3 regions of the Microbulbifer sp. NBRC 101763 genome follow, and region 2 is predicted to be linked to each of the others. Evidence: predicted binding sites of a transcription regulator. Region 2 holds the regulator's gene; each other region holds the start of a gene.

Region 1 (3,284 bases), on a different contig from region 2:
GATTTTTGCGCGTGTGGTGGGTTTTACTGAAATCACACCGCAGTATTCGGGCATATTCGCGGCAAATTCCTCTGTGCCGATCTCCCGAGAGGTGCGGATAATGTCGGTTTTATCGGAGGTGATCAGTGGGCGCAGCACCAGGGTATCGGTGACGCTATCGATTACTGCCAGGTTTTTCAGGGTCTGGCTGGATACCTGGGCAATAGCTTCACCAGTCACCACCGCGTCCACCTCCAGTTCCTTGGCGATTACACTGGCAGCGCGCAGCATCATGCGTTTGAGGATTACACCCATATGGGAATCGTCGACGCGTTCGAGGATTTCCGCTACCACCTCGTCGAATGGCACAGTGACAAAGCGCACCCGGTGGGATGCGCCATATTTATTCCACAGGTAATAGGCGACTTCCTTAACGCCCAGCTCGTGCTGGCGTCCGCCGAGGTTGAAGAACAGGAAGTGGGTGCGGATACCACGCTTCATGGTCAGGTAGCTGGCCACGGTGGAATCGAAGCCACCGGATACCAATGAAAGGACTGGGTCCTGGGTTCCCAGGGGGAAGCCGCCGAGACCGGGGTGCTGTTCCTCAATCACATTGAGCTTGTCGTGGCGAATTTCCAATTTCACCGTGATATCGGGGTTCTTCAGCTTCACTCCAGCCGCTTCGGTATTTTTGTTGAGGCCACCGCCCACATACTGCTCAACATCCAGGGACTGGAAATCGTGCTTGCCGGTGCGTTTTACCCGCACACAAAAAGTCTTACCCTTCAGGGCCGGGCCCCATACAGAGAAAGTCTTTTCATACATATCGTGCAGATCGCCCAGTGGAAACTGGCGTACACGGGAGAAGTTAGCGATACCGGGGGTGTGGGAAAGAACTTCCTCAATTCGGTCGCCCAGGTGTGCTACAGCGTCCGGGGCGATCACATCGATCTTTTCCCAGTCCTTGCGCACCTGGATACGGTCGTCCAGCTGACGCAGCAGGCGCTGTAGGTTGTCCTTGAGCTGGCGCGACATACGTTTGCGCACAGGGTTGCTCTTAATGGTGATCTCGGGGAAAAACTTGACGACAAAGTGCATGGGAATCCGTCGGGTACCGCATGTTGATAGAAGGTGCGGCATTATAAACTAGCCGGAGGCAACTTGGTTGTGCACCGTTACCGGGCGATACTGGGGTAAAGTTGCGTCATTATGGTGCGCTTTTCTGTGGCCGCTCGGCCACAATGCATTTATCCTGCCCCAGTCGGCCCAAAGCTGTCGACCGCACCGGCGCCAACCGCCGCAGCGATGCAGTTGCCCTAATTTGGCACACTCCTTGCTTTATTTCACGCCAGGTAAAGAGTGAATGCCGGCAGCAAAGGCATAGCGACCAATTACTTTTCAAGACCTGGAGGACAGCAATGTCAGCGAAAACGCTCGGTTTGATTAATGAGAGTGAAGCAAAATGGGTGGACCTGCGCTTCACCGATACCAAGGGTAAAGAGCAACACGTTTCCATCCCCGTATCGGAAATTGACGGAGAGTTCTTCGAAGAAGGCAAGATGTTTGATGGTTCCTCCATCGCCGGCTGGAAGGGCATTAATGAATCCGACATGATCCTGATGCCGGATGACGAGACGGCTTTCCTCGATCCCTTCACCGATGAGAGCACCGTTATTATTCGCTGTAATATCGTAGACCCGGTCACCGGTCAGGGCTACGAGCGCGATCCGCGCTCCATCGCAATGCGCGCCGAGGAATACCTGAAGTCCACAGGTCTGGGTGACACCGCGCTATTTGGCCCAGAGCCCGAGTTCTTCGTATTTGACGATATCACTTGGGGTGCCGAAATGGGCGGCGCCTTTTACAAAATCAATTCCGAAGAAGCGGCTTGGTCCTCCGGTCATAACTTCAGTGAGGGCAATATCGGCCACCGCCCTGGTGTGAAGGGCGGCTATTTCCCCGTTCCTCCGGTTGATTCCCTTCACGATGTGCGTGCCGCAATGTGTTCCGCTATGGAGCAAATGGGGCTACAGGTGGAAGTACATCACCACGAGGTAGGCACTGCCGGTCAGTGTGAGATTGGTGTTGCAGCCAACACTCTGACCAAGAAAGCGGATGAGGTTCAGATTCTTAAGTATGCCGTACATAATGTAGCGCACGCCTACGGCAAGACCGCAACCTTTATGCCCAAGCCCCTTGTTGGCGATAATGGCTCCGGTATGCATGTGCACCAGTCCTTCACCAAGGATGGCGTAAACCAGTTTGCCGGCGATGCTTACGCGGGTCTGTCTGAGGCTGCTCTCTACTACATCGGTGGTATTGTGAAGCACGCACGCGCCCTGAACGCGATTTGTAACGCGTCTACTAACTCCTATAAGCGTCTGGTACCGGGCTTTGAGGCGCCGGTTATCCTGGCCTACTCTGCGCGCAACCGCTCCGCTTCCATCCGTATTCCTTACGTAACATCGCCTAAAGGCAAGCGTATCGAGACGCGCTTCCCGGATCCGACTGCCAACCCTTACCTGGCGTTTGCTGCCTTGCTGATGGCAGGTCTAGATGGTATCAAGAACAAGATTCATCCCGGAGATGCCGCCGATAAGGATCTGTACGATCTGCCCCCGGAAGAGCTGGCCGAGTACCCCACCGTAGCTGCCAGTTTGGAAGGAGCGTTGGACGCCCTGGATAAGGATCGTGACTTCCTGACCGAGGGTGGTGTTTTCACCAATGATGCAATCGACGCTTACATTGAATTGAAGCGCGAAGAAGTAGAGCGCCTGAACATGACTACTCACCCGGTTGAGTTTGACATGTACTACTCCGTGTAATAGCGAACGGCATCACACTGGTGCCGCCGAGTTGTTCGCGAAAAGCCCGCGCCGTCCTGGTGCGGGCTTTTTTATTGCGGGTAAACTGTCTATTGGGGAGGTTGATTCTACCGACTGCGAATCTGGTACTTTGAGAAGCAGTTGCCCCATTCAATTGAGGCCCCGACTGGGGCAAGAGAAAAGGAGCGTCCGCGTCGCGGTCGATCACGTTATGGGATTTTTGAGATCGTTTCAGGCACTTTTCCTTGTCGCCCCCCTGATGGCTTTTGCCGGTACCGATGGTGGCAGCAGCTCCGGTGCTATCTACAAGACTGTCGGCCCCGACGGGCGCGTGACTTTCAGTGACACTCCACCAGCCAGTGGTGAGGCGCAAAAGGTAGAGCTGGCCCCAATCAATGTCCAGCCCATCACCCTGCCTCGCCCTCTGCCTTCACGCAAGCTATCCCCTAAAGATGATGTAGAGGATGACGGCGGCAAAGA
Region 2 (3,284 bases):
TCAATTACCCGTGGGGCCTGTTTGATATCCTGCCAAAGATTTCGGGCGTCGACGCCAAGAGCCAGCTGAGTATCCCCTTCTGCCGGTTGCTCGTGAACCCTTTTGACCAGTTCTGGTAGCAGGCTGGTCGGTAGGTTGTCAATACAGTTAAACCCTTCGTCCTCTAATAACTGAAGGGCAGAGCTTTTTCCGGAACCAGAACGGCCGCTGATAATAACCAAGCGCATGGGTGTCCCCTTTCTAAGGTCTGTGTATCACTGATTTTTAAAATAACTGCATTGTGATTGATAGTGACAGAGTGGTTGTCATCAACATTAGCATTTAACTTCAGTTTACCCATGGGCTGGTTCACTACCTGGATCACGCGGCTGCAGCGCTATCTATGGCAAGTGCGTAGAGTTCGTCGCTGGTCTTGGCCTGGCGTAACTTATCTCTTACTACGCTATTGGAAAATAGCGCTGCTATCTCGGCCAGAGTTTCTAAATGCTGCTGTTCCGCATCCTCGGGGACTAGTAGAACAAATAACAAATCAACAGGCTGGCGATCGATGGCGTCAAAATCAATTGCAGGCTCAATGGTACAGAGAACGCCAATTGGTTCTTCACAACCAGGCAGACGGCAGTGGGGGATCGCAACCCCCTCCCCAATTCCAGTTGATCCCAAGCGTTCTCGGGCAATCAATTGGTTGAAGATGGTATCGGAATCATGTTGCGGGTATTGTTCGGCAATAGCCTGGGCAATATTGAGCAATAATTTTTTTTTGCTACTCCCCGCCAGATGGCAAAGGCTCAGGCGGGGAGAGAGTAAAGCTTCCAGTGTCATAGTTCAGCGGTGGTTCTGCAACTTCTCTTTGTGCTTCTTCAGTTGGCGGTCCAGCTTATCAGTCAGAGCGTCAATGGCCGCGTACATATCCTTGTCTTCCGAGCCGGCACAGAGGTCGTGACCATTTATATGTACTCTGGCCTCTGCTTTTTGGATCAATTTTTCGACGGATAGGATAACCTGAGCGTTAGTAATATTGTCGTAATGCCGAGAGAGCTTCTCCAGCTTGCTTTCGCAGTAGCTGCGCATTGGTGAGGTAACATCGACGTGGTGACCACTAATGTTGATCTGCATGGATTTCTCCTAATCGGGTGCATCACATACCGGCACGTCTCCCTTTCGGGTCGCAACCCTACTAGGAAGTGGCCCAGAATGGAAGGATACACTCAAAGTTTGGAGTTTGGTTGCAGAGGGGTGAAGTGTGGTGCCAACGAGTTTGTGACCCAGGTTCTTAAGTTGGTCTAAAAATCATATTTGTGGATCAGACCAGGCGTTTTCGCTCACTGGAAGAGGGAATTCCCATGGATTCCCGGTATTTTGCTACAGTGCGTCGCGCTACCTTAATGCCTTGCTGATCCAGTTCCTGGGTGATTTTGTTATCTGAAAGGGGCTTGCGAGGCGTTTCCGCATTTATAAGTTTGCGAATTAATGCACGAATAGCAGTGGAAGAGGCGTCTTCGCCAGAATCAGTGCTTACATGACTGGAGAAAAAGTATTTCAACTCAAAAGTTCCGCGAGGAGTGAGCATGTACTTTTGAGTGGTTACCCTGGAAATAGTAGATTCGTGCATGCCAATGGCTTCAGCTACATCCGCCAGTACCATAGGGCGCATGGCCTCAGGTCCCTCTTCAAAGAATCCCTGCTGTTTTTCCACGATGCAATTGGCGACCTTGAGCAGAGTCTCGTGGCGGCTCTGTAGGCTTTTTAAAAACCAACGTGCCTCCTGTAAGTGGTCGCGCAGGAAGTTGTTATCTCTGGAGTTGTCTGCCCGCTTAACCATGGAGGCATAGTGACTGTTAACGCGAATTCTGGGGGTGATCTCCGGATTTAAGTTTGCCTGCCAGCCTAGCTCCCTACGTGAAACAATAATATCCGGGGTCACATAGGTGGCTTCCTGCTCAGCGAATCTCTCACCTGGATTAGGATTCAGGGTTTGGATCAGCCGGATGACCTCGCCCAGTTGGGCTTCATTTAGACGTGTGCGCCGACTTAACTGACGGAAATCCCGCTTGCCGAGAAGGTCAAGGTGGCGCTGGATAATACACTGGGCCTGTTTTAACCATGGAGTCTCACTGGGGAGCTGCTGTAACTGCAGTAATAGGCACTCTTGTAAATTACGCGCTCCGCACCCAGCAGGCTCAAATTGCTGGATAGCCCTGAGCACAGCAAGCACCTCATCCTCCCCAACAGAAAGGGAGTATGCAATTTCATCAAGAGGTGTGCATAGCAAACCATTAGGTTCTATGCCATCTATCAGATTTTCTCCGATTGATTTGTCCAGCTCGGAGAGGGTGGTCAGGTTGAGCTGCCATCGCAGGTGATCCTGTAGACCGTCCGTAGAGGTATTGCGCTCAAAACTGGGGTCTTCGTTCTCGGTGCTACCGCTGTGGCTGGTGTAGACGTCATCCCAGCGTGAATCTACGGGAAGCTCTTCAGGAATGCTTTGACTCCAGTCACTCTCGATGAGATCCCGCTCCTCTACGGTATGCTCAGTAGGGGGGGTGGCCTGTTCGTTAATAGGCTCCGCTTGTAGCTCTGAGATATCTGCGCTGGAAGCTATTTCGTCAGTTTCAGCCTCCAGCATCGGGTTGCTATCCAGGGCGGCTTGGACTTCCTGTTGTAAGTCCAAAGTCGAAAGCTGCAATAGGCGTATTGCCTGTTGCAACTGAGGTGTCATGGTCAGCTGGGTACCGAGCTTTAGTTGAAGAGACTGCTTCATATTGGGGTGCTGCAGGCTGAGATCACATGGAGGTATAAATAACCTCAGATGGCGCAGACTACCCCGGCCTAAAAAGTATTACAAGCAATAAGCATGCCGGTTAGATTGGCTGCCTTATTGTTAAGTAGCTCTTTCGGCGATTAATTTTGTCAATATTCAAGATGTCTGGTGACAAATGTAGCGATCTGTCTCTAAATGGTAAATTCATGTCCCAAATAGACTTCGCGTACCTGCTGGTTGGCCAGCACCTCATCTGGAGTGCCCGCTGCAATAATATGACCCTCACTAACGATATAGGCAGTCTCGCAGATATCCAGCGTCTCTCGCACGTTGTGATCGGTAATTAAGACGCCGATTCCACGATCTCGCAAATGGCGGATTATCTCCTTGATGTCATTGACGGAAATAGGGTCCACCCCAGCGAAAGGTTCGTCCAGCAGTACGAAGCTGGGGTTTGTTGCTAGGGCGCGGGCAATTTCTACCCGACGGCGCTCCCCGCCAGAGAGGGCCATTCCCAGACTGT
Region 3 (3,284 bases), on a different contig from region 2:
AATCCGCTCGCACAGTGCAAACCCACGAAAGGCGACACTGTCACCGAAGTACCTTTTTGTTTGGCAATTGGTGTAGTACCGAATTGCCGAAACCATAAGGCACAATGGGCCCCGGATAGATTTCAACAAAGAGGGTTTCTTTGCGGGGATTCGAACCCCAGGCTCTCGCCTTCCCTTAAGATCGCTTTCCAGGCGACGTGACTTTGACGGGAATTGAACCCGTAACCAACCGACAAAACGGTTGCTCTACCAATTGAGCTACAAAGTTAGCGTTTGAGGATTGGCCCAGAGGGTACACCTGCCGCCAGCGGCGGTGGTGCCAGGCCGGCAAACAGAACCGGCTCCGCTGACTGGAACAAAAACACTCAAACTTGTTTGCGGAGAACCGGCCCGTTGGGCACTATCTCCGGCATTCTTTATATACTGAAGGCCTTATCCCTGACCGACACCGATTATCCTTTGACGCAGACTACCTGCTTGAGGGTGTAAACGATTTCCACCAGGTCTTTTTGTGCTGCCATAACCTTCTCAATAGGTTTGTAGGCCGATGGGGTTTCGTCGATCACACCTTCGTCTTTACGGCACTCTACGTCGATGGTAGCCGCGCGGTGCTCCTCCAGGGACACCAGTTTTTTTGCCTTGGTACGCGACATCACTCGCCCAGCACCATGGCTACAACTGCAGAAGCTTTCCTCATTACCCAGCCCCCGCACAATAAAAGATTTGGCCCCCATACTCCCGGGAATAATGCCCATTTCATCAACACGAGCTCTTACAGCCCCCTTGCGCGTCACCAGCACATCCTTGCCGTAGTGGTGCTCTCGGGAAACATAATTGTGATGGCAATTCACTGCCTCCATGCGCGCTTCGAAATCCATGCCCAGAGCCTGCTTCACCGCACCGATAGTACGCGTCATCATTACTTCACGATTGATACGAGCAAACTCCTGTGCCCATTCCACCGCTAGTACATAGTCATCGAAATGCTCTGTGCCTTCGGGGAAATATGCTAAGTCACTATCCGGCAGATGGATATGCCAACGCTCCATGTCCCGCTTGGCTTTCTCGATAAAGTAGGTACCAATACGGTTACCCACACCACGGGAACCGCTATGCAGCATCAGCCATACGCTACCGTGCTCATCCAGGCACATCTCAATAAAGTGGTTGCCGGTGCCCAATGTTCCCAAGTGGTTGATGTTATTAGTATTTTTTAATACAGGGTGCTTTTCTTTAAGCAACTCAAACTGCGCTGCCAATGGCGCCCAACCGGCAAGTGCATCATCCGGCGGATTCTCCCAGGCACCTTTATCCCTCCCCCTGCCCCGGTGCCGGCCCGTACGGCCATGGGGCACTGCGCGTTCAATAGCGCTGCGCACCCCTGCCAGGTTATCCGGAAGTTGCGCCGCTGTAAGGCTGGTTCGCACCGCCATCATGCCGCAGCCGATATCCACACCCACAGCTGCGGGAATTACCGCCCCCAGGGTAGGTACCACACTGCCAATCGTGGCGCCTTTGCCCAGGTGTACATCGGGCATCGCTGCCACCCATTTGTGGATAAAGGGCATCTGAGAAATATTTTTGAGCTGCGCCTTGGCTTCATCCTCAAAGGGCACTCCCAGGGTCCAGGACTTAATCGGCACCCCACCTGCCTGCATCACTTCATATGGCATTGGCTTCATCTTTAACTCCTTTTGAAACCGCGCTCGATATTCTTACGCTTCACTTTTCTATTGATATAGCGAATTGAGTGCCAACTTTTTATCAAAGTTGGAAATTTTTTATAACTTGTTGTTTTTTATGGAATTTATTTTTAATACCAAAACTCTTGAGAGTTTTTTTGAAATAACAAAGCCATGAATATCTATCTTTTTTGATAGTAAAATAATATTTTAGATATCATGAAGACAATTGCTATCAGTATTCTCGGTACCAGCAAAGATCGGCGCGGCAAAGGTGACAAGCGCTGGGACAAATGGCGCCCAAACATATCCATGTGCCAGCACGAAGACCTGCTTATCGACCGTCTGGAACTTCTGTTCGACAATCACTCAAAGAACCTGGCAGACCAGGTCACCGAAGATATTGCACGGGTCTCTCCAGAGACTGAAGTGGTCCACCACCGGGTGAACTTTAACGACCCTTGGGATTTCGAGAGCGTATACAGCAACCTGCTGGATTTCGCCCGCGCCTATAGCTTCAAGCCGGATGATGAGCAGTACCTGGTACATATCACCACGGGCACCCATGTCGCCCAGATCTGCCTATATCTATTAACAGAAGCGGGGTATTTCCCCGGGCGCCTGCTACAAACATCCCCGGCACGCAAGCACAGTGGTTTGCCGGGCGAGTACCAAATTATCGATTTGGATCTATCCAAATACGATCAGATTGCCTCGCGATTCCAGAGGGAACACCAAGAGGGCACCACCTACCTGAAAGGTGGCATTGAAACTAATAATCTCGCTTTTAACCAGATGATCGAGCAGCTGGAGCAGGTCTCTATCCGCTCTGATGCCCCAATATTAATAACCGGCCCTACGGGGGCGGGTAAATCACAACTGGCCCAGCGTGTTTATGAGCTGCGCAAACAGCGCGGTAAGCTGGAAGGCGGGTTGGTAGCAGTAAACTGCGCTACTCTGCGCGGCGAAAATGCCATGTCCGCTCTGTTCGGCCACCGCAAAGGCGCCTTTACCGGTGCCACCGCACATCGTCCCGGGCTGTTGATGGAAGCTGATAAGGGCCTACTTTTTCTGGACGAGATCGGCGAGCTGGGACTGGACGAGCAAGCCATGCTGTTACGCGCTATAGAACACAAACGTTTTATGCCCTTTGGCTCAGACAAAGAGGTGAGCAGTCACTTCCAGCTGATCGCCGGTACTAACCGGGATCTTGTCCAGCACAGCCGCGAAGGTAAGTTTCGTGCGGACCTGCTTGCCCGAATTGACCTGTGGACTTACCGCCTGCCCTCCCTGCGTGAACGTATTGAAGACCTGGAACCCAATATCGACTTTGAGCTGGAGGCTTTTTCCAGAAAGTCTGGCCATTTGGTGAGCTTCAATAAAGCGGCACGGGAGAGGTATCTCAATTTTGGCCATTCAGGAGAGGCCAGCTGGTCCGCTAACTTTCGCGACCTTAACGCCAGTATCCTGCGCATGGGCACTCTCGCCGATGGTGGGCGTATTACCACTGAAGTGGTGGAAGAGGAAATCCAGCGACTGTGCTTAAAGTGGCAAGCCTCTACCAATGAGTCATCGCTACCCATTGCACGGATTGAAGCGCTA

The links. The regulator sigma-54, encoded in region 2, starts transcription at its own class of promoters, with help from an activator protein. The targets are predictions, from matches to a motif close to TGGCACANNNNTTGCNNT.
Region 1: glnA (glutamate--ammonia ligase) is a predicted target of sigma-54. The motif match lies at 1,302-1,319, and genes of this name have one in related genera.
Region 3: ABWV76_RS09005 (RtcB family protein) is a predicted target of sigma-54. The motif match lies at 1,739-1,756, and genes of this name have one in related genera.

Annotation. Positions count from the first base shown of each region.
Region 1 covers NZ_BAABQV010000002.1:19,856-23,139, forward strand. The annotation lists gene thiI (tRNA uracil 4-sulfurtransferase ThiI) at 1-1,077, opposite strand, end outside; gene glnA (glutamate--ammonia ligase) at 1,398-2,804, shown strand; gene ABWV76_RS05435 (DUF4124 domain-containing protein) at 3,016-3,284, shown strand, end outside.
Region 2 covers NZ_BAABQV010000004.1:260,883-264,166, forward strand. The annotation lists gene rapZ (RNase adapter RapZ) at 1-227, opposite strand, end outside; gene ptsN (PTS IIA-like nitrogen regulatory protein PtsN) at 361-822, opposite strand; gene hpf (ribosome hibernation-promoting factor, HPF/YfiA family) at 826-1,116, opposite strand; gene ABWV76_RS11730 (RNA polymerase factor sigma-54) at 1,304-2,761, opposite strand; gene lptB (LPS export ABC transporter ATP-binding protein) at 2,953-3,284, opposite strand, start outside.
Region 3 covers NZ_BAABQV010000003.1:194,745-198,028, forward strand. The annotation lists gene ABWV76_RS09005 (RtcB family protein) at 453-1,682, opposite strand; gene rtcR (RNA repair transcriptional activator RtcR) at 1,902-3,284, shown strand, end outside.